Linked DNA regions of Acetivibrio cellulolyticus CD2. The protein of the gene in region 1 interacts with the protein of each later gene in a pairwise test. Links are inferred from orthologs where the notes say so. Each region holds a gene or a part of one and is shown on either strand. Other genes may lie near its edges. The genes, in order: ftsZ and ACECE_RS0225825.

What was found.
Region 2: the proteins of ftsZ (region 1) and ACECE_RS0225825 interact in binary tests that used the Bacillus subtilis proteins (3 or more experiments, as listed by UniProt). The link is inferred for Acetivibrio cellulolyticus CD2 from one-to-one orthologs.

Annotation. Positions count from the first base shown.
Region 1 is NZ_JH556651.1:78,095-93,079, forward strand. The notes cover bases 11,869-14,721. They hold ftsZ (cell division protein FtsZ), read left to right. Parts: upstream 11,869-12,674; coding sequence 12,675-13,769; downstream 13,770-14,721. Other genes in these bases: ftsA (cell division protein FtsA), read left to right, coding at 11,869-12,390; spoIIGA (sigma-E processing peptidase SpoIIGA), read left to right, coding at 14,127-14,721. In the rest of the region: ACECE_RS0200315 (endo-1,4-beta-xylanase), read left to right, coding at 1-3,250; RNA polymerase sigma factor SigY, read left to right, coding at 3,450-3,983; ACECE_RS0200325 (DUF5345 family protein), read left to right, coding at 3,970-4,290; ACECE_RS0200330 (hypothetical protein), read left to right, coding at 4,290-4,520; ACECE_RS0200335 (PLDc N-terminal domain-containing protein), read left to right, coding at 4,525-4,725; ACECE_RS0200340 (ABC transporter ATP-binding protein), read left to right, coding at 4,725-5,651; ACECE_RS0200345 (ABC transporter permease), read left to right, coding at 5,648-6,406; ACECE_RS0200350 (type 1 glutamine amidotransferase), read right to left, coding at 6,493-7,239; ACECE_RS0200355 (MurT ligase domain-containing protein), read right to left, coding at 7,242-8,645; ACECE_RS0200365 (cell division protein FtsQ/DivIB), read left to right, coding at 9,797-10,672; ACECE_RS0200370 (small basic family protein), read left to right, coding at 10,684-11,049; more of ftsA, read left to right, coding at 11,155-11,868; more of spoIIGA, read left to right, coding at 14,722-14,985. UniProt on the Bacillus subtilis protein: Essential cell division protein that forms a contractile ring structure (Z ring) at the future cell division site. The regulation of the ring assembly controls the timing and the location of cell division.
Region 2 is NZ_JH556659.1:1,310,556-1,325,580, forward strand. What follows is about bases 11,908-14,800. They hold ACECE_RS0225825 (cell division protein SepF), read left to right. Parts: upstream 11,908-13,071; coding sequence 13,072-13,530; downstream 13,531-14,800. Other genes in these bases: ACECE_RS0225815 (HlyD family efflux transporter periplasmic adaptor subunit), read left to right, coding at 11,908-12,314; ACECE_RS0225820 (YggS family pyridoxal phosphate-dependent enzyme), read left to right, coding at 12,314-13,021; ACECE_RS0225830 (YggT family protein), read left to right, coding at 13,543-13,809; ACECE_RS0225835 (YlmH family RNA-binding protein), read left to right, coding at 13,879-14,670; ACECE_RS0225840 (DivIVA domain-containing protein), read left to right, coding at 14,684-14,800. Outside these bases: ACECE_RS0225760 (response regulator), read left to right, coding at 48-401; ACECE_RS0225765 (chemotaxis protein CheA), read left to right, coding at 488-2,614; ACECE_RS0225770 (chemotaxis protein CheW), read left to right, coding at 2,726-3,220; ACECE_RS0225775 (CheR family methyltransferase), read left to right, coding at 3,273-4,091; ACECE_RS0225780 (protein-glutamate methylesterase/protein-glutamine glutaminase), read left to right, coding at 4,097-5,137; ACECE_RS0225785 (MerR family transcriptional regulator), read right to left, coding at 5,227-5,811; ACECE_RS0225790 (RluA family pseudouridine synthase), read right to left, coding at 6,000-7,013; ACECE_RS0225795 (class I SAM-dependent methyltransferase), read left to right, coding at 7,160-7,978; ACECE_RS0225800 (hypothetical protein), read left to right, coding at 7,950-8,258; ACECE_RS0225805 (hypothetical protein), read left to right, coding at 8,309-9,439; ACECE_RS0225810 (methionine gamma-lyase family protein), read left to right, coding at 9,699-10,985; more of ACECE_RS0225815, read left to right, coding at 11,046-11,907; more of ACECE_RS0225840, read left to right, coding at 14,801-15,025. UniProt on the Bacillus subtilis protein: Cell division protein that is part of the divisome complex and is recruited early to the Z-ring. Probably stimulates Z-ring formation, perhaps through the cross-linking of FtsZ protofilaments. Its function overlaps with FtsA.

The DNA.
Region 1 (14,985 bases):
GACAGTAGCAGAAAATCTTAGTGTCCCAAGCGGGGAATGGACAAGATTAGAAGGGTTTTATACCTACACATATACAGGTACACCTATGGCGCTGACTTTCTATGTGGAATCGCCTAAACTTGGTTTTGATTTTTATGTAGATGATGTCGTTATAGCAGGAAAAGTAAAGTCAAATGATGCTTCTCCAATAATATGTGATGCAGGATTTGAAGGAACCTTTGACGGATGGGCTGCTCAGGGTACAGGTAAAGATGCAACTCTTTCGATTAATGAATCTACAGCACATGACGGTATTAATAGTCTTCTGGTTACTGGAAGGGCAGATACATGGCAGGGAGCAAGATTTGATCTGAAGGGTAAAGTTACAAAAGGTCAGGTAATTGATATGTCCATGTGGGTTTACCAGACAACAAAAGAAACACAGCAAATTAGGGTGTCAGTTTGCTCTGATTCAGATGGAGATCCTGTTTATACCACATTAGCTGTGGATAATGCTGTACCTGTTGGTACATGGGTAGAGCTTAAAGGAACGTATACTGTAAATTATACAGGAGATGTTGAGCAGCTATTCATCTATGTTGAGTCAGGTAATGCAACAATGGATATCGGCATTGATGATGTACTGATAACTGGTTCGCCTGTTGATGATAAAGGTATTGAAACAGATATTCCTTCATTGAAGGATGTTTTTGCAGATTATTTCCCAATTGGGGTTGCTGTACCATCTTCAGCATTTGATAATAAACTCCAGTCAGATCTTATTAAAAAGCATTTTAACAGTATTACAGCAGAAAATGATATGAAACCTGTTTCAATGCAGCCAATAGAAGGTAGCTTTAGCCTTGATAAAGGAGATCGATTTGTTGAGTTTACACAGGAAAACGGGATGCGCCTGAGAGGCCATACTTTGTGCTGGCATCAGGCAGTGCCAAATTGGATATTTGTTGATGACAAAGGTGAAACTGTAACAAGAGATGTTCTTTTGGAGAGATTGAAGACACATATTGAAACATTAATTAAGCATTATGGTGATAAGGTTGAAGTTTGGGATGTTGTAAATGAAGCTATCGGAGATAGTCAGCCCTATGGACTTAGAGACTCAAAATGGAGACAGATTATAGGTGATGATTATTTAGAAAAGGCGTTTGAATATGCGTATGGAGCGCTTGTTGATGCTGGGCTTGAAGGTAAAGTAAAGCTTTACTACAATGATTACAACAATGAAGAGAATCCTCTTAAGAGGGAAGCAATTCTTGAACTTGTGAAAGAATTAAAGGAAAAAACTAAGATAGATGGAGTAGGCTACCAATGTCATATTGGTATAGATTTTGGTTCTGTTGAAGGTATAAGGGAAACACTTAAAGGTTACCTTGATTTAGGACTTGAAGTTGAAATTACAGAATTGGATATGACAGTATATAAGAGCTTTACTGAGGCTGATGCACCTATAACTGAAGAGCAGTTAATCAGACAGGCGTACAAATTTAAAGATCTTGCAGAAATGTTAAAAGAACTTGATTCACAGTACCCTGATAAAATCAAAGGTGTGACTTTCTGGGGTTTAAAAGATGATATGACATGGCTGAACTATTTTGTAGATGGCGGAAGAATAGATGCACCGTTACTTTTTAACAAGGAAGGTAAAGCTAAATATGCATACTGGGGATTTGTAGATGCTAGCAAACTTCCTGTATTTGTAAATCATGCTATGACGTTTAAAGGAACTCCTTCTGTTGACGGAGTGGAAGAGAATGTATGGAATATAGCAAAGGGTATTGATATTAAGGACTTAAACGGACAGGTAAGAGGAAACTGTAAAACTCTCTGGGATGATAAGGGGTTATATGCTTATTTAAAGGTGAAAGGTACTCCTTCAAAAGCTGAGTTCTTTGTTGATGAAGACAATAGTAAGGATGAAAGAAATGAAGCAGAAGATAAATCCTTCAGTATTACAAGTTCTGGTGAAATTACAGGCACAACTAATGCGGTTGTGAAGCAGGAAGACGGATATTATATGTTCGAAATTTACATGCCTTTCACAAATGCTCCATCAGATAAAGTTGGCTTTGATGTAAGGTTAAACTTTGGTGAGGGCGAAAAAGTTGAGCTTGTGAGCTGGAACGATATAAAGAATACTCAGGACAGTGATACTTCTGGTTATGGAGTATTAAGCATGGTGAATCCGGAATATACTGAAGCTATTAAAGGAACACCAGCAGTTGACGGTGAAATTGACAGTGCCTGGGCTAGTGCAAATAAGATTTCTACAGATATTGTTACACAGGGAACAGCACCTGCCAAAGCTAGTGTCAAGACTATGTGGGACGAAAATTATCTGTATGTTTTGGCAGAAGTAGCAGATACATCATTAAGCGATGTAAGCGAGAACCCATGGGAACAGGATTCAATTGAGTTCTTCGTTGATGAAAACAATGGCAGGACTTCAGAATACGAATCCGATGATGCTCAATACAGGGTTAACTTCAACAACAAACAATCCTTTGGAGGCAATTGTGTTCAAGATGACTTTATTACAGTGACAAAGGCTGTTTATGATGGAGATGCTGTAAGTGGATATCTTGTAGAAGCTGCAATTCCATTTAACACAATTAGCGGAAATTCCGGATATATTATGGGGTTTGATCTGCAGGTAAATGACGATTCAAATGCTGATGGAATAAGAGAGGGAATGTCAAACTGGAGTGATGCAACAGGAGTTGGCTATAAGAATACTGAAGCATTTGGTCTCTTGAAGCTTGTTGATAGCAGTAATACAAATACTGTATCAGGATATATCAAGTCCGACTTTATTTATCAGCAAGAAAAGGCTGGAGAGATAGAGTCTGGTTTTGTAGTTGAAATAGTTGGAACAGGTTTGAAAGCTGAATCAGTTAATGGATATTTTGAAATATCGGGTGTGCCTGAAAATGCAGAAGGATATACGTTGAAGATTACAAAGCAAAACTATTTGGCAAGAGAAATTAAAGGTGTTGTTGTTACAGGCAATACTAGTATTTCAACTCAAAGTTCACCAGTTATGATGTGGGTTGGAGATGTTGAAATTAATGGAGTTCAAGATAATTCTATAAATATGGCTGACATAATGTTTGTTTGCAAATCATACAATACAGTAAAAGGTAGCGATAAATATAGAGCTGGTAGCGATTTAAACAAAGATGGTGCTGTCAATATGGAAGATATAGTTATCGTAGGAAAACACTTTAATAAAACTTCTGCAAGTTACAAATAATATGCAGATAAACAGCTAATTATATTTTCAGCATTTTAAGCTTAAAGAAAGGGTACCCTGGATTTTAACACAGGGTACTCTTTTTTAGTTTGGTAAGAAAGTTAGTTTTTTATAGTGAACTTTTTGCCGATATAAAACGTATTATCAATATAAAATAAATAAAGATTGTTTTATAAAACAGAATAATGAGGTAGGGCAAATGGACGAACAACTTTTAAAAAAGGTACGAAAAGGAGACCAGAATGCTTTAGCTGAGTTGTTATATGACAACTACGAAATTGTGTATAAGTACCTGTATAAGTTTACATTTGACAAATCACTTTCTGAAGATCTGGTTCAGGAAACGATGGTTAGGGCTATTGTAAAGATAGAATTTTATGATGAAAAGAAGTCAAAGTTTTCCACGTGGCTTATAACTATTGCACAGAATATATATGTTGACTATCTAAGGAAGAAAAAAGTTGAGAACAGGTACATGGACCAAAGTGAAAAGGTACTGGAGGAAAAAATCGAAATAGGCATTTATAGTGATGATGATTCCATAAACCGTATTCTGGACGCTTTGGCAAGGCTGGATGATATTACACGGCTGCCACTATTGCTAAAGCACTACTATGGATTTTCCTATGAGGAAATTGCAAATAAAATGTCTATACCTCTAGGAACTGTGAAATCAAGAATTCACAATGGGTTAAAAGTTCTGAGAAAGGAGTTGGGATATGATGGGGAATGAGGATGAAAAAATCATTCAGGAAATGAAAGACACATTGAATTATGTAGATGACAATCTACCTGTAAACAAGCCTGGAATAGGGAATTTTAAATTATTGGTTTCGCAGGTTGAAGAAAAGAAAAGGTATTGGAAGAATATTGAGCTATTAGTGTTTTTGATTGTTGCTGTTACTGTATTGAGCGTTTCATCAGGCATATTATTTTTAAATATCACGTTATTTATGTCTTTACAGGCAGCAGCATTTGTAACTATTCCAATAAGCGTTTTAGTATGGTTTAAACACCATTTTGGAAGGGTGAATAATTAATGGAAATTTTAAATGCTTTAAATACGAAAATATATGGAATGCCGGTGTATTCTTATATTTTGGTGGCAGCAATACTACTGACGCAGGCAACATGGCTTTTTATTGATGCCAGAAAGAGAAATGCGAAGCATTGGTTCTGGGGAATTATTGGTCTTATACGTTTTCCTGAGCCCTTAATATTCTATTTGTTTTTTGTAAGAAAAATTCATAAAAGAACGAAAGGAGAATAGTTTTATGACTGAATTTAAAGAAGCGCTACCATTTATTATTCCGTTTTTGCTAATAAACTGGACACTTATAATTGTAGCAATGGTAGATCTGGTGAAGAGAAAAAAGGTGAGGTTTGGTAACAAATGGATATGGGGAGCAATCATACTTTTTATCAATATGCTTGGGCCGATAATTTACCTTTTGGCCAGAGGAGATGATGAATAATGCTTGCAGTTGAGACCAATAAACTTACTAAAAGATTCAATAGCTTTAGTGCAGTTGACGGGCTTGACCTAAGAGTGCCGGAAGGATCGATATATGGTTTCTTAGGTCCTAACGGAGCAGGAAAGACGACAACTATAAAAATGCTGCTTGGTCTATCAAAGCCAACATCCGGTGATATAAAGCTCTATGGTAGGGATGTTACCTTCGGAAGTCTTAAAAACCGTATGGATATTGGCTTCCTTCCAGATGTACCTTCGTTTTATGATTGGATGAAGCCGAAAGAATTTTTGTATTTTTGCGGAAATCTTTTCTCTATCGATAAAAAAGTGTTGAATGATAGGGTTGATAATTTAATTGAACTGGTTGGGCTTGAAGAAGTGAATAAAAAGATAAAGGGTTTTTCAAGAGGTATGAAGCAAAGGTTAGGAATTGCCCAGGCGCTTATAAATGATCCAAAGGTAATATTCCTTGATGAGCCCACGTCTGCTTTAGATCCTATAGGCAGAAAGGATGTAATGGACATAATTGGAAAATTGGCAGGAAGGGTTACGGTCTTTTTTTCCACGCATATCCTCTCTGACGTTGAGAGGATATGTGATAGGGTTGTAATACTGGACAAAGGAAAAATGCTTATTGAAGACACTATACCAAACTTACGGCAAAAATATTCGAGGCAGGGAATTGAGATTGAAGCAGATGAGTCGGAGAACTTTAACGAATTTTTATCTTTGCTTTCAAAGCAAAAATGGGTAGATAGTACGGAAATACCTGAAAGAGGAAAAGTTAAAGTTTTGGTAAATAACCTTAGCGATGCGCAAATAAATATGACTGCATTATTGACAGAGAAAAAGGTTAGGCTAAAGAAATTTATGATCCTCGAGCCTTCACTTGAGGATATATTCTTAAAGGTGGTGAGCAAATCGTGACAGGTTTTACGTTCTTTATAAAAGAATTAAAGGAAATAATTAAAACACAGAAGATATTTATAATTCCTTCAATTTTTTTGTTAGTTGCTTTTTCAAGTCCCTTAAGTGCAAAATATATTAACGAGATACTTAAGATGGCGGGAGGTAATATTAATATAGTGCTTCCTGAACCCAAATTTACAGATTCATATGCCCAGTTTTTCAAAAATTTTAATTCTATGTGTCTTTTTGTTATGGTACTATCCTTTATGGGCGTGATTGTTGATGAAAGAGTTAGAGGATCTATGATCCTTGTGCTTACAAAACGGGTATCGAGAACTCAGTTTATTGTCAGCAAGTTTACTGCAGCTGTAACTTTTTATACTTTATCGTTTATAGTATCTGTAGGAGCTTGCGTATATTACACATACCTGCTTTTTCCGACTTTTTATCACGAAAATTTATGGGTTAGCTTTCTAATATTTTGGCTTTACGGTGTATTTATTATATCAATTACTGTTTTTGCAAGCACTATAACCAAAACACATATGATGGCTGGAGTAATAGGTATTATAGGTCTATTAGCTATCCCACTGATTGCATTTATTCCAAAGATAGGAAAGTATACGCCCGGAAAACTAAGCGAACTTAGTACAAATATCCTGTTAGGAGTAAATCAGGCAAGTGAGGCATTGATACCTTTTATCGTAACAGCAGCTTTGGTTATTGTGCTTATAATTCTAAGTGTCGTAACTTTTAAAAGGCAGGAAATATAAATACTTATATCCATAACATGATTTTGCCCAGGGTTTGCCGCACTAATTGCTCATGCAACCTGGGCCTTTTTGGGTAAAATAAGGCACTATCCTACTATTCTTTGAATCATGGTGTTGTGAGCAAGTTCCTCAAATTCATCATTTAGCTTCTGTAGAGATACAAAATCCTTGTATTTTTGTTTCAAAGCAAGTGAAATCAGGTGATCTGTAAATATCGGATTTTTAGGGAGCAAGCTTCCGTGTGAATATGAGCAAAACACATTTTTATAGGTTGCTCCTTCAAAACCGTCCTCACCATTATTTCCATTACCTTTTACAATTCTCCCGAGGGGTTTGACATCTGGACCGAGATAAGTTCTTCCTGAATGGTTTTCAAACCCTACAATTTTGCCATCGTAGTTCTCTGACTTAAGAAATTCGCACTCAAAGCAAAAGTTACCTATCATTCTTTCTTTACCGCCAATAGTCCACAGGTCAAGTGCTTTTAAGAACTCAATTTCTTTTCCGTCCCAGGTTTTGTAGTAGTTGCCAAGTAATTGATACCCTCCGCAAATAGCAAGGAATATCTTGTTATTTTGTATGGCGTTTTTAATTTCATTTCCCTTTTGATTTAGCACATCATCCTGGATTATTTCCTGTTCATAGTCCTGACCGCCGCCAAGAAATACAATATCAAAGTTTTCGGCATTAAACTCGTCACCCATACTGATATCAGATATAGTAACGTTAATTCCTCTCCATTGTGCGCGTCTCTTTAAGGCGATGATATTTCCCCTGTCTCCGTAGAGATTTAATAAATCAGGGTATAGGTGACATATATTTAGCTCATACATAACTATTTCCAAAACTCCTTTAATCCATATTTTTTCTTGAGAAGTTTTCTCATATCAAGCATGGCTGTATAAGTTGGGAGAATATAAAAGCTATGCCCGTTTTTAGTATTCGAAAGTCCTTTTTCAAGGAGCTCTTCATAGTCTTTTACTATTTGAATTTTGTTGCTGTAAATACCGGCATATTTGAGCCTGACAGCCATATCTTCGGCTCTTATTCCGGATACATAAAAGTTGTCAATTATCTTTTGAGCCTCTTCAAGCTTTTCAAAATCAACGTCCCACAGCCAGGAAATATCTGTTCCGTCTGCAAGTTTATCATTTATAAGAAACGCAATCTGCATATTTTTCTCTTCGGTTAAAAGAAAACTCAAAACCTGATTAAATCCTGTCGGGTTTTTAACCAATATAATCTTTATGGTTTTACCGTTAGTTGTAATAGTCTCCATTCTGCCAAAGCCGCATTCAAAGTTTTCCAGAGCTTCGACGAGGTTACCGGCAGGTAAACCCAATACAGTTCCGCAGGCGGCAGCTGCCAGTGCATTATATATGTTATAAAGTCCAGGAAGGTTGATTTTAGCCTGCAAAATTTCGTTCTTATCCGTACTTTTGTCAGAGACTACTGAGAATAATACATTTGAATAGGAACTGTTGAGTTCATCAACTTTAACACAGGTTATCTGGGTATCAGGATGGCGGTAACCGCACGAACTGCACGCAAAGCTGCCAAGGTGCCCGTATACATGACTTTCATAGTCATATCTGGTCTTGCAGTAAATGCAGAACATAGCATCAGAGTTAACCAGTTTTTCTTTAGCCTCATACGCTTCGCTTGCGAACCCGTAATAAGTTACTTCCTTATCAGTATCCTTTCCTAAAGAAGCACATAAAGAATCATCTGCATTTAAAATAAGCTTTGTCTTACTTGACTTTTGAATTCCCGATCTTACATTATTTAATGTAGAATATAATTCACCATATCGGTCCAACTGGTCTCTAAAAAAGTTTGTAACCACAAGAACGTCAGGATCTACATAGTTGGCAACGACATTGAAAGCTGCTTCATCGACTTCTATAAGGGCTATAGGTGCCTTTCCCCTGCCTTTGAGATTAACGGAGTCAATAAAAGTGGTAACAATTCCACCAAAGAGATTCGCTCCTGACTTGTTTGTAATATAATCCTTGCCATTTACTTTAAGAATTTCACCGATTATCCTGGTAGTTGTTGTCTTACCATTTGTTCCTGTGACCATTATAATTTTAAAATCTTTAGAAATAACCTTAATTACATCTGGATAGAGCTTTCTGGCGATTTTACCTGGAAGCGTTGTACCTCCGCTTTTAAATATTCTAAGGATAAAAATCAGTATTTTTGTTATTAGTATTGTAAAAGTAAGTCTTAGATTCATGACAGCCCCTGATTCTAAGGAATAGCTGAAAACAAAGCTAAAGTTATAACTTCAGTATTCCTGTGATTTAATATTTTTACATTATAACATAAAGGGTTATATTATGTACAAATATTTTATAGGAAAGTATTTCCTAAAAAAAATAATTGATACGTTATTTTTTAAGTGATAGAATGTTGTAGATAAAACACAATGTGCCAATAAGTTTTCACACTCAGGTGGGTGTGAAATAGGACCAAGACCCATAGACTTGCATTTGAAGGCAATAAGGAAGATGGGAGTCAAGGTGCACGACGCTCTTCATGGTTTTATATACTGTGAGGCGGAAAAACTTAAAGGTGCAGATATACAGCTTGATTTTCCAAGTGTAGGGGCTACTGAGAATATAATGTTAGCTGCTGTGTTTGCTGAAGGAGATACAATTATTCGGCATGCAGCGAGGGAGCCGGAGATTGTAGATCTCCAAAAGTTTCTTAACAGTATGGGCGTTGATGTGACAGGTGCAGGTACTAGCATTATCAGGATAAGAGGAAGCAGCAAAAGGTTAAACAACGTTGAGCATAATGTAATTGCTGACAGAATAGTTGCTGGTACATATTTAGTCGCCGCTGGGATTACCGGTGGAGATATTACTCTTAAGAATGTTTCGGCAGAACATATAATACCTGTTATTAGTTACTTAAGAGAATGTGGCTGCCGAATTAACACAAAAAAAACTACAATGCATATTTCGGGTCCAACAAGACCCAGGTCAATTGATATAATAAGAACTTTGCCTTATCCGGGATTTCCAACGGATATGCAATCACAGTTCATTTCATTGCTTTCTATAGCACGTGGAACAAGTATTTTTGTTGAGACGATTTTTGAAAACAGATATAAGCATGTTGAAGAACTTATGAGAATGGGAGCGAATATAAAACTTGAAGGACGTCTTGCGGTGATAAAAGGTGTAAAGGAACTTACAGGAGCAACAGTAACTGCAAGAGACTTAAGAGGAGGAGCTGCTCTGGTATTGGCCGGCCTTGTAGCTGAAGGCACGACAGTTATCAGTGGCATCAAGCATATTGACAGAGGATATGAGAATATTGAAGATAAACTGTCCAAAGTCGGAGCCTTAATTTTGAGAGAAGAATAAAGGGGTTAGTGCTTTGAAAGAAAAATATATTGATGGTGAGAGCGGTTCACAAAAGGAAATAAGAGGGAAGTACAAAAGAAAAACTAAAAAAAAGCGAAAAAGAGCATTAAAGTTCGTAAGATTTCTTCTGCTAACTGTTTTAAGTGCTGCAACTTTAGTGCTCCTTGCGCTGTCTCCTTTATTTAATATTAAATGGATTGAAGTTTCTGGCAATAATCATTATAATGATAATGAAATAACTGAAGTATCCAATTTAATAATGGGAAATAACTGGTTTAGGACAAATGGGCTTGATTTTAAAAGTATAGTACTGTTTAGGTCAATCCAATCGGAGAAAAGTATAGAGCAAAATCGTCCTTATATAAAGAAGGTTTTTGTTAAATTGGGTTTTCCTAATGGAGTTAATATAAATGTTACAGAGAGAGAGCCTATTGCTATTATCCCATATTCGGATTCAAACTTGCTTATCGATGCAGAAGGGTATATACTGGACTCGAAAAAAGATGTTTCGAAGTACAGATTACTCCGTATACAGGGGTTAGACCTTGATAATTGTGAATTGGGACAAGCTGTAAATGCGGAAGATAAAAAGAAATTCAACAAATTCAAGATGGTTATTGAAGAGATTAAAAAGGTTGACAATGACAAAGTATATGATAGCAGCAAAGCAATTTTGAAACATGTGAATTATATTGATGTTTCCGATTTGGACAACATATGTATTTCACTGGACTCAAGGGTTAAGGTCAACCTTGGGAATTATAAAGAGGTTGGAAGCTACAGGTTGAGTTTTCTAAGAGAAGTTTTCTTCAATAAACTTCAAGAAACGGATAAAGGGTATCTGGATTTTACAACAGGCAATAGACCTAATTTTATTCCAGATAAATAGGAGGACATATTATGTTACCTTTGCTTGGTTTGATTATTGGTATAGTTTTAGGGATTTTTATCCCATATGACATCCCCGCAGCATATTCGAATTATGTAGCTATTGCAATACTGGCAGCGTTGGATTCAGTATTTGGAGGCGTATTAGCAACACTTCAAAAAAAGTTCAATTTGAGTGTATTTCTTACCGGCTTTTTCGGAAATGCTATATTAGCTGCGATATTGGCTTACATAGGTGATAAACTTGGAATACAGTTATATCTTGCTGCGGTATTTGCTTTTGGAAATAGATTATTCTTGAATTTTGCAATTATTCGTAGAATACTATTGAATAAACTTTCAAAAAAAGATAATATAATAAATAATACTGAAAGTTAAGTAAAAAATTATCTTTATTGTGAGTTAATTTAAATGAAAATTTTACTGGTGATATAAAGCTGTACCCTGCGGGTTCATGTTTTTAATTACGGGAGGTTCACATAAGTGGGAAATATAATTGGTTGCGTCGATATAGGATCTTCAAAAATATGCACATTGATTGCCAGAGCCAGCAAAACTGGTGAGATGGAAGTTTTGGGAAAGGCTATGGAGCCATGTAATGGCGTAAAGAAAGGTATAATTGTTGATATAGAAAGTACAGCAGTTTCGATTAGGAATTGTATTGAAAGAGCTCAGGCACTTGCAAATATGGAAATCGATTCTGCATATGTGAATATAATGGGAATGCACGCCAGTATCATACATAATAGGAGCAGCGTGAATATTTCCAGTGAAGACAAGGAAATTTCCTTAGATGACGTTGAGAACGTTTTACAAAGTGCGGAGAAGGTAAAGTTGCCTGAAGACCGTCAGGTTATAGATGTTATACCGATACAGTATATCGTAGACGGTTATGATGAAATAGTCGACCCTGTAGGCATGTCAGGTGTTAAGCTGGAAGTCGAGGCAGATGTAATTGCAGGAAAGATTACTTTTGTTCAGAATATATTAAAGAGTATGGAAAAGGCTGGCTTAAGAGTAAACGGTTTTGTTGTGGAAGCTTTGGCTTCTGCAGAAATTGTGCTTACTCCGGAAGAAAAAGAGATGGGAGTTATACTTATTGACATTGGCGGCAGTATTACCAATGTATCTGTTATCAAGAATAAGCGTTTGGTCTTTTATGATGCAATTCCTGTCGGTGGAGACCATATTTCCAATGATATTTCCATAGGGCTGAGAATTCCTCATCAGGAGGCGGAAAAGCTTAAGCGGGAATATGAGCTTGCTCTTACATCTTTGATTAAGAATGACCATGAGATTACTGTAAATGAGATAAATGAGAATAGAAAGATAAACATAAAGGTTTCAGAAGTAATTGAAATAATCGAAGCAAGAGTGCATGAGATTTTTTCAATTTGCAGGGAACAACTTAAAGAGGCTAATGTTTTGGAAGGCTTTGGCAAGGGCATTGTCTTGTCGGGCGGAGGTATTTCCTATATTGATGGAAATATGCAGCTTGCGTATGAAGTGTTTGATTTGCCTGTTAGAGTGGCATCATATAATGTTTCAAATGTAACAAAGCCTGAATTTTTAATATCGGTTGGGACTGCAAAATATATTGTAAATAGGTTTGGTGCAAGCAATACAGGTTGTGAAGTCAAAAAGCAAAAAAAGAATAAGGGAAAAAATACTGGTGGATTCTTTAGAAAATTAGCAAATCTTTTTAATGGTTTGTTTTAACATTTTAGTTCTTTTTTTCGTTGTACAATGGTATGGACTTAGTTTATAATTGACGTATAAATCTTTAGCCTGCAAGTTTTGCTAAAGGTTTTAAACTTATTAAAAACATCCTTGCACAAATCCAAATATTAATATATTATTAAATATTGAGAGAATAGGATTGACAAATGTAAATATAACTGTAACTGATGAAAATTACTATAAATGTTATACAGGATATTTCGGGAACAGATTTTGTCTATTAGTGTTGTGTTATTACAAAAGAATAAGGAGGGGGACTTACATTGTTGGAATTTGATATTGATCTTGAACAATTTGCCCAGATAAGGGTTATAGGTGTTGGCGGTGGCGGTAACAATGCTGTAAATAGAATGATAACTGCAGGACTTCGTGGGGTTGAATTTGTAGCTGTAAATACTGATAAACAGGCTTTATTTTTGTCAAAGGCAAATACTAAAATCCAGATAGGGGACAAGCTTACAAAAGGTCTTGGAGCAGGTGCAAACCCTGAAATTGGAGAAAAAGCTGCAAATGAAAGCAAGGATGAAATAGCACAGTCTATAAAGGGTGCTGATATGGTTTTCGTTACTGCCGGTATGGGTGGCGGAACAGGAACAGGAGCAGCTCCTGTAGTTGCTTCGGTAGCAAAGGAAATGGGAATACTTACAGTTGGCGTTGTAACTAAGCCGTTTATGTTTGAAGGAAGAAAAAGAATGCAGCATGCGGAGAGAGGCGTTGAGACTCTCAAAGGAGTAGTTGATACATTAGTTACAATACCAAACGACAGGCTACTTCAGGTTGCAGAAAAGAAGACTTCTATAGTGGATGCCTTCAGAATTGCAGATGACATATTAAGACAGGGTGTACAGGGTATATCCGACCTGATTGCAGTACCAGGACTTGTAAATCTTGACTTTGCAGATGTTAAGACTATTATGCTGGATACTGGTTTGGCACATATGGGTATTGGAAGAGCATCAGGGGAAAATAGAGCGGAAGAGGCTGCAAAACAGGCTATCCTAAGTCCTTTGCTTGAAACTTCAATTGAAGGTGCTCGCGGGGTTCTTTTAAATATTACTGGTGGACCTGACCTTGGACTTTTTGAAGTTAATACTGCTGCAGAACTTGTGCAAAAATCAGCAGATCCTGATGCAAATATTATCTTTGGTGCGGTTATTGACGAGAATTTGAAGGATGAACTTTTAATTACCGTTATAGCGACCGGATTTGACAAGGTTCCGGTTTTAAGAAAAACTGAAAAAGTTGTTGAGAAAGTTGCTGTGACAAGTACTAGAACTACAGAGAAAATTCCAGAGCCTCAGCCTGTTTCAGATGAACTGGAAATTCCAACTTTCCTTAGAAGGAATAGATTTAAATAAGTGTTGTGTATAATACCTAAATAGGTTTTATTACAAAGGCCCTAGAGCATATTTGATATGCTTTAGGGCTTTTTCCATTTAGCCTCTTTAAGTGAAATGAAAGAGTGAAAAACTGAGGGACTCGCTGCCCCGAGGTTTTTATTTTTTAACGTTAAAAAGCACTAGATTTTTGTCATACGAAAAATTTTTCTGCAGTGAGGTTTTGACAAATTATATGTTAATTAATTTGTATAATTAATAATAAAAATACATGCTTATGCATATAAGTTAATAAGGTATGCAATTAGTTGAGGTTTTATGTTACTTGAAGCAGGTTAACAAAGGGTAAGCCATTTCTTACTTACAGGGGGGAAAAGAGTGGAGATATTTCTTGATGTACTTTTACTTGAAAACATAGTAATGAACTATTTGATTCTTCTAATGACTGCTAAATTTTCTAAAAATAAAATATCCCATTTGAGGCTATTTCTAGGTGCCACAGTTGGAGCTCTTTATGTTGCAATCCTGGTTGTTTTTCCAAGCTTGAAGGGGTATTATACTACAATTGCTAAAATTGCTCTATCATTTGCAATTGTTGCAATTGCCTTTTCATTCGAACGGTTTGGTGCATTTTTCAAGACGCTGGCGATTTTTTATATATCTACATTCATTTTTGCAGGAGCAGGTTTTGCCTTCCTCTATTTTAACCAGAGCGGAGGTTTTGTGAGAAATGGGTTTTTCTATGTTTACTGGAATTCGAAGTGGACTGTGATGCTTTTAGGAATTGCTACAGCGGGAATCATAGTTAAAATATTCTGGGATATCATACAGGGCAGATTGGTGAGGGATAGGCTGCTTATACCTCTAAAAGTTGCATTTGAGAATGGAGCAATAGACCTGTCTGCATTAGTGGATACCGGTAATGCTTTGTATGATCCGCTGACGCATGTGCCTGTAGTTGTAGTTGAATTTAATGCAATAAAAAGTATTTTGCCTCAAGAGATACAGAATATCTTTGAAGAGTCAAAAGAGAATGACCTGGTATGTGTAACTAGGATTGTCTCGGATTCCAGCTGGTTTTCAAGGTTCAGGCTTATTCCATTTACATCACTTGGAAAAGATAACGGTATGTTGATAGGCTTTAAACCAGATTATATAGAGGTTGGAGAAAATACTGAAAAGAAGGGGGTAACTGACGTGATTATCGGCATCTATAATAGGGCTCTTTCTAAAAGTG
Region 2 (15,025 bases), on another replicon or contig:
TTCCGATTAATAATTGAAAATATAAATTGCATTGGAGAGTGAATAAGATGAAAAGAGTTCTTGTTGCTGATGATGCAACATTTATGAGAACTTCCTTGAGAATGATGCTCGAGAGGAATGGCTTTGAAGTGGTAGGTGAGGCAGAAAATGGTTTGGTTGCCGTGAATAAATATAAGGAGATAAATCCAGATATTGTAACTATGGATATAACAATGCCTATTTGTGATGGAATAAAAGCTGTGCAAATGATAAAGGAATTTGATCCCAATGCAAAAATAGTTATGATCTCCTCAATGGGTCAGGAATGTTTTGTTAAAGAAGCTATTATATCAGGAGCTAAGGGTTTTATAGTTAAGCCATTTAAGGAAGAATATGTTGTTGAAACCCTGTCAAAGCTCTAAAAGTTTAATTATATTTATAGTCAAAATAACCCTCTTTTTTATGAAAGACCGCAATTTAAATACTAATATAACTGAGGTGATATGAATTGGCAGATAATATGGACCGTGAGCCAATGCTGGAAATGTTTATTTTTGAAACATATCAGTTGATTGATCAACTAGAACAGTTGCTTCTAAACTGTGAGAAGGAAAGTGGCTTTGAAGATTCGATTAATGAAATTTTCAGAATTATGCATACGATCAAGGGTTCAGCAGCAATGATGTTATTTGACAATATCTCAACTCTGGCTCACTCTATGGAAGACTTGTTCTTTTACCTGCGCGAAGAGCATCCAAAGAATGTTGAATCATCTAAAGTAATAGATACAGTATTTGAATGCGTTGATTTCATAAAGGGTGAAACTTCAAAGATTGAAAATGGTTTTGTGTCCGATGGAAATTCGGATGCGCTAAAATCAAAAGTTACTGAATATCTTGAATATCTAAAGGAATCGAATCCTTCCGCAAACAATTCCAGATATGGATCTCAGAAAAGTAAAAAGGATACAGAGACTTTAGATAAGAAATATTATGTCGCTTCAAGTAAAAGTTCAAAAAGTCCTATGAATAATAAGTATGAGGCTGTTTTTTTCTTTGAAGACGGATGTGAGATGGAAAACATAAGGGCTTTTTCGGTTATACATGATTTGGAGGAAATAGCGGAAGTTATCAGTTATGTTCCGGATGATGTAATGGAAAGTAATGAAAGTGTCCAGGTGATAAGAAATGAAGGGTTTAAAATCGTTTTTAAGACTGATTTAGGGATTGATGCTATTAAACAGCGACTTTATCAGACAGTCCTTTTAAAGGAATTACAGGTGTTTCTGACAGATGATTCTTTAGATGGTTTTGAAATCGAAAACAATAAAGATGATTATATTGATCAGGAAAGGGTAACTTCGAGTTCCCAAAAGCTGAAAAACATATTGCTTGAAGATATTAGCGAGATTCAATCACCCGAAGACGATAAAAAGCTGGAAAAAAGCCTTAATGAAAAAGAGAATGCAAAATCAACCGGAAAGCAAAGTGTAATAAGTGTAAATATTGGCAAGTTGGACTTGCTTATGGATCTGGTTGGTGAGTTAGTTATATCTGAAGCAATGGTTACACAAAATCCAGATTTAGCTGGGCTGGAGTTGAACAACTTTAGCAAGGCGGCAAGACAGCTTAATAAAATAACCACTGAGCTTCAGGATATAGTCATGTCAATACGTATGGTGCCTTTGTCAATGACTTTTCAAAAAATGAACAGAATTGTAAGAGATATGAGCAAAAAGCTTGATAAATCGGTTGAGCTTGAAATAATCGGAGAGGAAACAGAAGTTGATAAGAATATAATAGAACGATTAACTGATCCTTTAATACATTTAATAAGAAATTCAATAGACCATGGAATTGAAAAGGCGGACCAGAGGATCCAGAAAGGTAAGTCACCTACAGGTAAATTGGTTTTAGAAGCCAAAAATGCAGGTGGAGAAGTTTTGATAATTGTTAAAGATGACGGAAAGGGTTTGGATAAAGAGAAAATTCTGCAAAGAGCAAGAACAAATGGTCTTATATTTAAGCCTGAATCGGAACTATCTGATAAAGAAATATATTCCTTCATCTTCCTACCGGGTTTTTCAACAAAAGAAAACGTTACAGAGTTTTCGGGCCGTGGAGTTGGAATGGATATAGTTACAAAAAATATTGAAACGGTAGGAGGAACAGTAAATATAAACAGCGCTCCAGATGAAGGCACAACATTTTCCATAAAGTTTCCGCTGACACTTGCAATTATAGATGGGATGATAATAGAAGTAGGATGCAATAAGTATACTATTCCTATGGTATCAATATTAGAGTCTTTCAGAGTCGCTAATGAGGCAGTAATTGAAGATGAACAGGGAAATGAAATGATAATGGTAAGAGGCGAATGCTACCCAGTTCTTAGGCTACATAGACATTATCATATTGATACTTCAGTGAAAGAATTTACAGAGGGAATAATGATTATGGTAGAAAATGGGGATAAAAGAATTTGTATTTTTTCGGATGCACTTTTAGGAGAACAGCAGGTTGTTGTGAAAGCACTGCCTAAATACATCAAAAAGGTAAAAGGTATAGCAGGTTGTACTCTTTTAGGTGATGGGGACATAAGTCTGATATTTGACATGGATGAACTTATCGGTTAACAGCACAAAAACATTCTTTAAATTTAGTTTTAGAGTTTTTCATCTACGACATTATACATTTTAGGGTAAAGTTTAATTCTGATAATAAACAAAAAATGGAGGTTTGAGGAAATGGCGGATGTATTGGATGAACTGCATGAAATTGTAGAAGATACGCAAAAAGGTAGATTCTTGACCTTTGTAATAGGAAAAGAAGTTTATGGAATTGAGATAAAATATGTTACTGAAATAATTAATATTCAGAAGATAACGGAGGTACCTGAACTTCCCGACTACATCAAAGGTATTATCAACCTTAGAGGAAAGATAATTCCAGTACTTGATGTCAGGGTGAGGTTCAAGAAGGAACCAAAAGAATATAATGACAGAACATGTATTATAGTTGTTGACATAGCTGATATTTCGGTAGGACTTATTGTTGATAGCGTTGCAGAGGTGACGACGATAACAGAAAATGACATTGTACCTCCACCTGATGCAAATACGGGTTTTAACAACAAGTATATTAAAGGTATAGGAAAAATCGGCGATGAAGTAAAGCTTTTGCTAGATTGCAGCAAACTTCTCAGCGATGAGGATTGTGAGAGCTTAATAAAGATTTCTTAAATGTTTGCAAAGGATTTCATGATTCTAAAATAAATTATAAATGGTGAGAACTATGCTAACTATTACGGATAAAGAGTTTATACAGCTTTCTGAGTATATTAAGGCAAATTATGGTATTAACCTTAGTGATAAAAAAAAGGCTCTTGTTGTCGGAAGACTCCAAAATATCTTAATGGAAAAAAGTTTTGAAAGTTTTTCGCAGTATATAGAATATGTAATGAAAGATAAAACAGGTGAAGCAGTTAAAACACTTATAAGTAAGATTACAACAAATCACACTTACTTTATGAGGGAATCTGAACACTTCCAATATTTCAAAAACGTTGCGCTAAAATACTGGTACGAAAAGCTAAAGAACTCAAAGGACTTAAGAATATGGAGTGCAGGTTGTTCGTCCGGTGAAGAACCTTATACTCTTGCTATGATTATTGCAGACTTTTTTGGTAATGAGAAATCACTTTGGGATACAAAAATACTGGCAACAGATATATCATCAAGAGTATTGAGTGAGGCACAAAATGGTGTTTATTCTAATGAAAGTTTGGAAGCTGTGCCTAAAATATGGAGGAATCAATATTTTCAAAGGTTTGATAATCAGAACAGTATTGTTGTTGACAGCATTAAGAACGAGGTTATTTTTAGAACATTTAACCTTATGAATACAACCCTTCCATTCAAGAAAAAGTTTCATGTAATATTTTGCAGGAATGTAATGATTTATTTTGATTCTGAAACTAAAAGAGAGTTAATAAACAGGTTCTATGAACAGACTGAATATGGAGGTTATCTCTTTATTGGTCACTCTGAATCACTAAACCGTGAAGAAACAAAATTTAAATATATAATGCCTGCAGTATATAGAAAGGAATAGTTAACATGGAGCTTAAAAAAACAAATATTAAAAGGAAAATTAAAGTTTTAATAGTTGACGACTCCATTCTTTTTAGGGAAACGCTGGCAAAAGGAATCGGTCAGGATGCTGCAATTGAAGTCGTTGGAACTGCAGCTGACCCATACAGTGCAAGAGATAAAATAATAGAATATGAGCCAGACGTTATGACTCTTGATGTTGAGATGCCTAAGATGAGTGGAATTGAGTTTTTAAGGCGTTTAATGCCTCAATACCCTATTCCTGTTGTGGTTGTAAGTGCTGTAAGTGATAATGTATTTAATGCTTTAAATGCAGGTGCTGTTGACTTTGTAACAAAACCTAATGTGAGTAGCCAGATGAGTATGCAATCTTTTATAAACGAGCTCATTATAAAAGTAAAAATTGCTTCAACCGCCAAAGTTGGGCGCTGGAAGTTTGAAGCTCCGATAAACAGAGAGTTAACACGAAGTGATAGGCAGCAAACTGATAAGATACTTGCCATAGGTGCTTCAACTGGTGGAACAGAAGCAATATACAGTGTTTTAAAGTCCATGCCCAAAGATATTCCGGGAACGGTTATAGTACAACATATGCCACCGGTTTTTACCAGGATGTATTCGGAAAGACTTAATAATTCATGCTTAATGGAAGTAAAGGAAGCGGAAACCGGAGATAGGGTTTTACCTGGAAGAGTCCTTATTGCACCGGGTGACTTTCAGATGAGACTTAAAAAGGTAGGAAATATTTATATGGTTGAGTGCTTTAAAGGTGAAAAGGTAAATGGTCACTGTCCTTCAGTAGATGTTTTGTTTGAATCCGTTGCAAGGGTCGCAGGGAGAAATGCTGTAGGAGTAATACTTACAGGCATGGGAGGCGATGGCGCAAAAGGACTGCTAGCTATGAGAAAAAGTGGTGCGCGGACGATAGGACAGGATGAACAAAGCTGCGTTGTATATGGAATGCCTCGTGTGGCGTATGAAATAGGCGCAGTTGAAAAGCAGGTTACATTGGATTCAGTTTCAAATACGATATTTTCAATGCTTTAAGGAATAACCGAAATATTACTTTGAATTTTTCAGCATTCCTAAGCATATCACAGGGATTATTTTGTTCCGCTGCGATATGCTTAACTTTTTTAAATTGTTTTTTTCTTCGACAATACTCTAGAAAGGCGGCTGAAGAAACCTCCTTTGTTTCTTTCACGCCATAATCCCAAAGAACGGTCTACATTTTCAAAGTGCTTGTCCAGTTTACTTTCAATTTTTCTTATATTGTTTTCCATGCAAGCTCCGAGTTCAAGCTTTGTTTTAGTAAGCTCCCTGTTTATCTGATCCCTGGCATCAGCCACTTCATTAGAAAAGCTTAGAGTAAGGCGTTCACCAAATTCATTGAAAAAATTTTTAATATCTATAATGTTTTCACTCGATTCAACAGGAGTCATAGAGGTGAACCCGTTTTCTGATACAACAGGTGGAGGCTCATTTATGACGCTTTCGCACTCAAGTATTTTTTTAATTGCCTTAATTTCAAGACCATCATCCCGCATAGTCTTTATCTGAAACATTACATTGGCATATTCGGGTGTGTAATAACGCCTGCCTCTGCTATCCTTTGGGATGTTCATATTGAACTCCTTTTCATAATACCTTAAAGCGTGGTCGGTTATTCCAAGACGCTCACTTAATTCAGTAATGGTATACCTGTCTTTAAGAATTTCCACTTAAGACTCCCTCCAGTTTATTAATTGTAATGATGAAATAAACATCGAAACAATATTCCATCTACTCCTTAATTAAAAGCTTCAGACATGTTTAAATATACTTATCACGGCGCTTATGTAGCCTTGTATAAGTTGGAAAGCAAATACTATGATAGCACTATTATGAAATAGTGTAAATAACTTGATGATTATTTACGCAATATTTCCAGAGAGTTATTTATATCCTTTGGAATGGGCGCAACAAGTTGAAGATTTTTTTTAGTTAGGGGATGAATAAATTCCACTTTGTAGGAATGAAGTGCTTGTCTTTCAATAATATTAAGCTCTGGATGGAATTCTAAGTTTTGGGTAATAGAGTTCTCATTACTGGAAATGCTGTTTCCTATTTCATAATATATATCATCACCATCCGTACGACTCATGAGTTCTGGGGTTTGGGAAATATCTAAAAATGGGTATAGGGTATCGCCTATAAGTGGATGACCAATAGCCTGGCAATGTACTCTTATCTGATGAGTCCTTCCTGTCTCCAGACGGAATTTTAATAGTGAGGTATTGTTAAGAACTTCCAGCGTTTCGAAATGAGTTACAGATCTATCTCCTGACAGAGATACATGCCTTAACATAATACTACCCTCTTTGCGTTCTATGGGCAGATCAATGGTACCCCTTGTATTCTTAAGAATTCCGTAAACGATTCCGATATATTCCTTAACAAACGTTTTTGTATTCATTTGGCGTATTAGTGACTCCTGAGAAAAAGAGTTTTTGGCAAATATAATAATGCCTGAAGTATTCCTGTCAAGCCTTATTACAGGACGGATTTTTTTGGCTACACCACTTTTTTGAAGGTGGTATGCTACAGCGTTAGCAAGAGTACCATCAGGGTGGGAACAGGTGGGGTGAACGACAATATCGGGAGCTTTGTTTATAACAATAAGACAATCGTCCTCATAGATAATATCTATGGGGAGGTCTTGCGGAACTAAACCTTCCAGCTCTTCATCATATTCAATTTCGACTTCGATAACGTCGCCGCTTTTAACAACAGCGTTGACAAATACAGGTTGTTTGTTGCATAGTATCTTGCTTTGGTATTTGAGCTTTTTTATCAATCGTTCGGAAATATCCAGCTTGCTTTTTAATATGTATTTTACAGCTTTGCCGTTGTCATTATTATCAGCGGTATATTTTATAATCAAGTTTAATCACCCCGTTAATAATATTATAGCATTGTGCATTATTCAAGTCCTAATTAGGCAAATTGATTTTTATATAGTATTTGCTTATAATGCAATGTATTAGTATAATGAAATAAGAAAATTCATGTATTGGATGGTGTATTTTTTTGAATCATAACTCAGACGAAGATAAAAAAGGGATATATTTGTATCCTGACAGGAATGAGTCGATTACATTAAATCTTATTCGAGAGAGTGAACCTTATCATAATTACTGGGATAAAAGTGAAGGTAAAATACTTGATATCGCAATAAAAAGAATTAAGCAATTAGGGTTGGATGGCACTATGCTTGATGCTGGATGTGGTATGGGACGATTGACTTTAAAGTTTGGTAAATACTTCAGAGAAATACATGCTTGCGAGCCAGATACAGAACGTTATAGCGTTTTTTGCAAAAATATAAACAAGTGGGATATGTCTCATAAGGTAAAGCCATATTTGGGTGGCGCTGAAAAATTGGAATTTAGCGAATACTTTGACATAATTATTTGTAGTCATGTTATTCAGCATATTCAGGAAGATATTGCGGAGAAAATGATGGCCTCATTTGGAAGAATGCTAAAGGAAAATGGCTTATTGTTTATTACAACAACGCATTCTCTTGAAGATAGGGTAGTATTTTGTGAAAGTTATATGAGTCAGAGTGGAGAGCGTATTGAGACAGAAATTAGTCAGGAAAGATTTAATAACTTAAATAATGAGGCGGGAATACTGCCTATCAAGTTTTTTGCATGTGATAATATTAAAGAGCTTATTGAGAAGCATGGTTTTGATATGATTGACTTTAGAGTATATCACAATAGCACAAGTAGCAAACTTTTAGACAGTATTTTTGGTATAGATTCTTTGATAAATTTAAATAGTGGTTTGAGGAAGCGCTACGGGAGGGATTTGTTTGTCTGGGCAAGAAAAACAACAAAATGACATACTAAATAAAGAATTGATTGATGCACAAATAATCTTTCTGCAAAGTGCAAATATTAACTTCAGACTCACAGATAAAGAAAAAATCGAGAATAAGCTGAAAAAGTTTTTTTGCGATCCCACATGGAAAAACGAAAGTAATTATAGTAACTGTTTTGAAGATTACAAAAATATACTTTTTAAAAATAACTTGAACCCACATAACTTGATAAAACTTAGATTAGGGTGTTTTAAATTTTCTATTGAGTATTTTCAAGCTAACAAAAAAATGAAAAAGTAAATAAAAAAGAGGATAAGAGTTTTCAAAATATAAACGAAGTATATAAAAGAGTGTATGAAGTAGAGATTTTTGCCTTTATTTATCCCGATTTAGATATTATTAACCTGCTTTATAGTATTCCAATTAAAAAGATATCAATAGATGAGTTTATATTTGTTCGAAAGGTAATCCAGTTTGATAAAAAGCCAATAACTTTAATAAATAAAGATTTTTTTAAAGAAGAAAATAAAGAAGAAAAGTATACTTTTTCTGATTTTTCTGAAATATCTAAAAAAATTTATATAATATTTATGGAAATATCAGAGTATAAAAAGTTCGGAAATAAATACATAATGTCAAATCGCGCTAAGTCAAAGTTTGCTTTAGAAAAAGAAGAGTATTACAAGCAGGCCTTTGAAGAGATAAAAAAATTTAGTTTGATGATGATAGAGGTTAGAGACTTAGAGGGAATTGATAAATGTGATTTGCATTCAGAAGATTTCATGAAAAAGTTCTCTAGGAAAATATACGGATTGATGGTTTGTGATGAGGGGTGGCGTTTTGTGCCTTTGCAATGTTCATCAAGTGCTCTTGAGAAGTGTTTTTGTTCAAGAGATTATTTTTGTGTTTTTGCATCTAATGTAGGAGTGTTGGAGATAAATTTAATAGAATCTGATAATTATAAAAAGTATAATGCTTCACAGAAGAAGATTGGAGAAGTATTTAACGATAAGGATACGATAAAATTATTAGAACCAGCAAATTATGCAGGTTTGAATAGTGGAGCATTGCTTGCAATGGAGAGAGCGACAATGTTGCATGTAATTATTGGAGCAAACATGACAAAAGATTATTGCAAAGCAAAATTGGGTGATAGGAAGATAATCTGTAACAGAAGAAAGATGATTGAAGCAATTGATTTGGTTATGAATATAAATATAAGCGAGATGTCTACCTTAACTGATATGATAATGGACAAGCTTGGAATATACAAATATGTTGAAAGGGTAAAGGAAAGATTAGATCTGGAAGAAGATGATAATATGATAATTTATCAGAAAAGTATTAATAGTTTTATGAAATTACTGACTCTTGTTGGCTTGATTATTGCTTTTTTTAGCTTGGTTGTTTCTTTACTTAGTGCGGATATGATAAGAGACAAATTGATTGAATGTTTGAGCTATATTACATCAAGTAAATAGTATTCAACAAAGTATGGCAATAAAATCAAAGGTAGAATTTGTATTAAGAAAAGTCAAAATAGCCCATAAATGATTGGACGAACTAAGACAAAATTCAATAGAACATTGAAATGGAGGATTTGTTAAGTTCGTGGCGAATTATAAATACAGTTTAGTCATAAGCTTTTATTTTTGCTTTAAATGGATATTGAAATATAAAAAAATATGTTAATATAAAATACAGTTTTGTGAAAAGTAAACTGAAATGTGAGGAAAAATAATGATATCTAGGATTGCAGATTATTTAGCAAGTGAGTTTAATATATGTGATAAAGTGCTTGAAATTACAAAGGATGCTGAGAAGATAATTTCACTTGAGTTTCAAAAGATTGACCGGGTGAAGGAATATAACCAGTTAAAAGTAATAAGGGCAATGCAGGTAAATAATTTAAGTGACACTCATTTTCCGGGTACGACGGGATATGGTTATGATGATAAGGGCAGAGATGTTTTAGATGACGTATACAGAGATGTGTTTAAGGCTGAAGATGCGCTTGTGAGACATCAGATAGTGTCTGGAACTCATGCTCTTGCTCTGTGCCTGTCTGGAATTCTAAGGCCGGGTGATGAACTCCTTTGTGCAACAGGTAAGCCTTATGATACGTTAGAAGAGGTTATAGGCATAAGAGGAGAAGGCGGAGGATCACTTAAAGAATTTGGAGTTACATATTCACAGGTTGAGCTTTTGGAAAACGGTAAGCCTGATTTGGAGGCAATTGGGAAGAGCATAAATGATAGAACCAGAATGGTACTTGTTCAAAGATCAAGAGGCTATGCATGGAGACAGTCACTCTTGATTGAGGATATTGAAAGGACTATAAAGTTTATAAAAGGCATTAAAAATGATATAGTTGTAATGGTTGATAACTGTTACGGAGAGTTTGTTGAGGAACGCGAACCCATAGAAGCAGGTGCTGATCTGGCTGCGGGATCACTCATAAAAAACCCCGGGGGCGGACTTGCTCAAACCGGAGGTTATATAGTTGGAAGGAAAGATTGTGTAAGTAAAGCAGCATACAGGCTTACTACACCTGGTCTTGGGAAAAAGGTAGGTTCATCTTTAGGGCACAACAGGTTAATGTTTCAAGGACTTTTCATGGCACCTCATGTTGTAGGCGAAAGTTTGAAAGGGGCAGTGCTTTGTTCTGCGGTTATGAAAAGCCTTGGTTTCGAAACCAGTCCAGGTATAAGTGATGTTCGCGGCGATATTATCCAAGCGGTGAAGTTTAATAATCCGGACAGCCTTATAGCATTCTGTCAAGGTATTCAGAAAGGTTCTCCTGTAGATTCGTATGTTACTCCAGAACCGTGGGACATGCCCGGATATGATAGTCCTGTCATAATGGCGGCAGGTGCATTTATTCAGGGATCTTCTATCGAACTCAGTGCCGATGCACCAATAAAGCCTCCATACATTGCATATATGCAGGGAGGTCTTGTGTACGAGCATGTTAAGCTTGGTATTATGATAGCCATTCAGAAGATGCTTGATAAAAAGCTGATTTGAGGAAATTGCTAAGCAGAAGTCGTGAAATAGATAACCAACTATAAGATAGGAGGGAGCAATATGGCTGAAATTGAGAAGTCTGTCACTACAAGAAGGATAAAGCTTGGAAGTATTTTGATAGTATTGTTTTTGCTGTTATATATCCCTTCTGTGATATTTTGGGTTTATGGTAAGAATGTAAGTACTGATATTGTAAGAATGGGTGAAATTGAGGACTCTGTAAGTATAGATGCTGTTATAGTCAGGGATGAGGTTGTTTTGAATTCACCTGTAGGAGGAAAATGTATCAAGGAAATAAACGAGGGTGAAAAGGTAAAGTCTAATGCAAGGATAGCTACGGTGCTTAACGGTTCTTCAGAAAAGCTTCTCCAAGAATTAAAGCAGCTGGATTTGAGAATAATAGATGCACAGGAGAAAAGAAATGAGAATTTGGAACTTTTCTCAGACGACTTAGAGAAGATTGAAAATGAAATTGAGGAAAAACTGAAGCAGGTAATCTTGCTTGGCAATACTAATGAATTATCGGAAATTGAAGGAATAAAAAAGGAAGTTGATGAATTAATTCAAAAGAAGGCTGCGATTGCAGGGGGATTAAGCTCACCAGATGCACATATAAAATCACTTCTGGATGAAAAAAAATCTTTGCAGCAAAGAATAAGTGCGAATACAAAGGACATTACTACATCCACGTCGGGTGTGGTTTCCTATATGGTTGATGGCTATGAAGGTATACTAACTCCTGACAAGATAAGTGATTATACATTAGATGATATTGACAATATTGAAGTAAAAGGAACCCAAAAGGATATTGAAGAATTGGGTGTGGAAGCAAACAAACCCTTTGCAAAGCTCATAACAGGCATCGAATACTATCTGGTAATGCCTGTCGATACCAAAAAGGCAAATGGATTTAAGGTGGACAATGTTATAAACATAAGACTAAACGAATTTGATAAGGTCATTAAGGGAGATGTCTTTTTTAGGTCTAATAATCTTAATGGAAAGAGCATACTTGCAGTGAAGGTAAGCAATGCACTTAGTGAAACTGCCGCTTTAAGAAAGGTAAACATTGATTTGATAAAGAGTCAATACAGCGGCTTTAAGGTACCTTTGCGAAGCCTGACTAATGTAGACCTTGACAAAAAGATTGCAGAGCTTTGCTTGGTAAAGGCAAACCACGCAAGGTTTGTAAAAGTGAAAATTGTCGGTAAAAACGAAGAATTTGCAATAGTCGAAAATGCGGATTTGGCAGGAGAGTACAGTGTTAGCTTGTATTCTAGTTATATAGTTAATCCGGTTAATATTGAGGAAGGGCAGACAATAAACTGATGAACGAGGATTTTGAATATATAAAAAAGAACCTGGACATTATCAGGGGAAAAGTTGAAAGAGCTGCAATTAAGAGCGGAAGAAAGCTGGAGGATATCACAATAATTGGAGTATCCAAAACAGTTGAACCTGAAAAGATTATTAGGGCAATTGATGAGGGAATAACTGAATTAGGTGAAAATAGGGTTCAGGAATTGACAGAAAAGTACGATATTATTAATAGGAGTTGTAATTGGCATTTAATTGGACATCTGCAAACAAATAAGGTAAAATATGTTGTGGATAAAGTAAAAATGATCCATTCAGTTGATAGATATGATCTTGCTCTTGAAATTCATAACAGGGCTAAAAAGATTGGAAAAGTAGTCGATATATTGGTGCAAGTCAATATTTCCGGTGAGAAATCAAAATTTGGAGTTTCTCCTGATGGCGCTTTAGAACTAATCAAACAGATAGTTACGCTGGAAAACGTAAGGGTTAGAGGGTTTATGACAATGGCCCCTTTTGCATCAAATCCTGAAAAAGTAAGAAATGTTTTTTCGGGTTTGAGAAAATTGTCTATTGACATTGAAAAGGAAAATATTAATAATATAGTTATAGATTATCTTTCCATGGGTATGAGTAATGATTATGAAATTGCAATTGAAGAAGGTGCGAATTTAGTGAGGATAGGTACTGCATTGTTTGGACAAAGGCAGTATCTTTAGATATGTTTTATAAAAGTATTTTACAAAAGATAAACAGGAGGTAATTTAGTATGTCAAAATTATTTAACAAGGTTCTCAATTTTGTTGGTTGGGAGACTGAAGAAGACGAAGAAGAGTTAATTGAAAAAGAAGAGGAACTTAAGGAAGAGACTGAAAAGCCACAATTTATTCAGACAATAAACAAAAGGCCTTCTCCAGGAAAGGTTGTGAACATTCATTCTTCAACACAGTTTAAAGTTGTTGTTGTGCAGCCGGAAAATTTTAATGATGCACAAGACATCTGTGATCATTTGAAGAATAAGAAGCCTATAGTTATCAACCTTGAAGGACTTGAAAAGGATCTTGCTCAAAGAATTATAGATTTCTTAAGTGGAGCTGTTTATTCTCTCGATGGAGCAATTCAAAAAGTTTCTAATGAGATATTTATTATTGCTCCGTATAATGTTGACATTATGGGAGATTTTAAAGGAGAGATAGCAAATAAGACAGCTTTCCCATGGGCAAAATAATGGAGGATTTAGATGTATACTCTTATAAAAGCACTTGATACATTACTTTATGTAATAGAAATGGCATTAGTTATACGTGCTGTTTTATCGTGGATTCCAAACTTATCAAGAGAGAATCCGTTTGTTAATCTTTTGAATCAGGTTACCGAACCGGTTTTGAATCCAATTAGATCGTTGATTGAAAAGTCTTCTTTTGGTAGGAATTCAATGATAGATTTATCACCTTTGATTGCTTTTTTGATTATCGAAGTGTTAAGAAGGATATTGTGGGGTCTATAGCATACATAAGTTAAGTATTAACTTATCTAGGTAGTGCATTCTATTACAATAGATATTGGACGTTTGAATATGAATAGGGAAGAAATACTAAAAAGGATTTCAAAAAGTGAAGATAAACTGGTTGTAGCAAAAGTACTTGACAAGTTATTGTTATCTGAAAAGACTAACAAATTGGCGATTACGGATTTTTTGGACCCACACCTTCAAAGTGTTGTGTCAAAGTGTTTGGAATCTAATAATGTCGGTAATTATTTGTTTTATGGAGGCTATGATGGGGCAGAGAGGGCTGTAGTGGCTTTCTGCCCCAGTAATATGCCATTGATTCAGGAGCCGGAGTTAGCCGGCCTTTTTAAAGTTCTGAAGATAAGTTTAATGCATAGAGAAAATATGACTCACAGAGATTACCTTGGTTCTTTGATGGGATTGGGAATTAAAAGGGAGAAAATTGGTGATATTCTTGTTAAGGACGAACACTCTCTGGTAGTTGCACTAAATGATATTGCAGATTTCATCAGGCACAACTTGGATAAAGTAGGCAATGTAAAAGTTGAAGTTGAATATTTGGATGTAGAAAGCCTTAATACTTATGAGCAAAAAGTTAAGGAGATCCGAACGACAGTAGCATCCCTGCGGCTTGATTCTGTTGCAAGTGCAGGATTTGGAATGTCGAGAAGTAAAATTGCCGACTTTATAAAAGCAGAGAAGGTCAATCTAAACTGGGAAACCACTCCAAGCTTGACTAAATTGGTTAAAGAGGGAGATTTGATTTCTATCAGAGGGAAAGGCAGAGTTGTACTGCAAGAAATAGGTAAGACCACTAGAAAAGACAGAATAAGTGTATGCTTAAAGAAATTTATATAAAGAGGTGTTTGGAATGAATTATACTCCTAATGATTTACAAAACCTTACTTTTAAAAAGAGTGCAGTTGGCGGGTATAAGGAAGATATGGTCAATGAAGTGCTGGATAAAATTATTGAGGACTATACCGGCTATATACACGAAAACAGGGAACTTAAGGATAAGTTGGAGGCCTTGAATCAGGCTATTCAGCACTATAAAAGTATCGAAGAATCCCTGCAGAACACTTTGATAGTTGCGCAGCAAACCAGCGAAGATATTAAAAAGAACGGATACCAGAAAGCTGAAAATATAGTTAAAGAAGCGGAAATTAAGGCACTTAAAATAATTAGCGATGCAAACCAGGAAGTTGTAAAG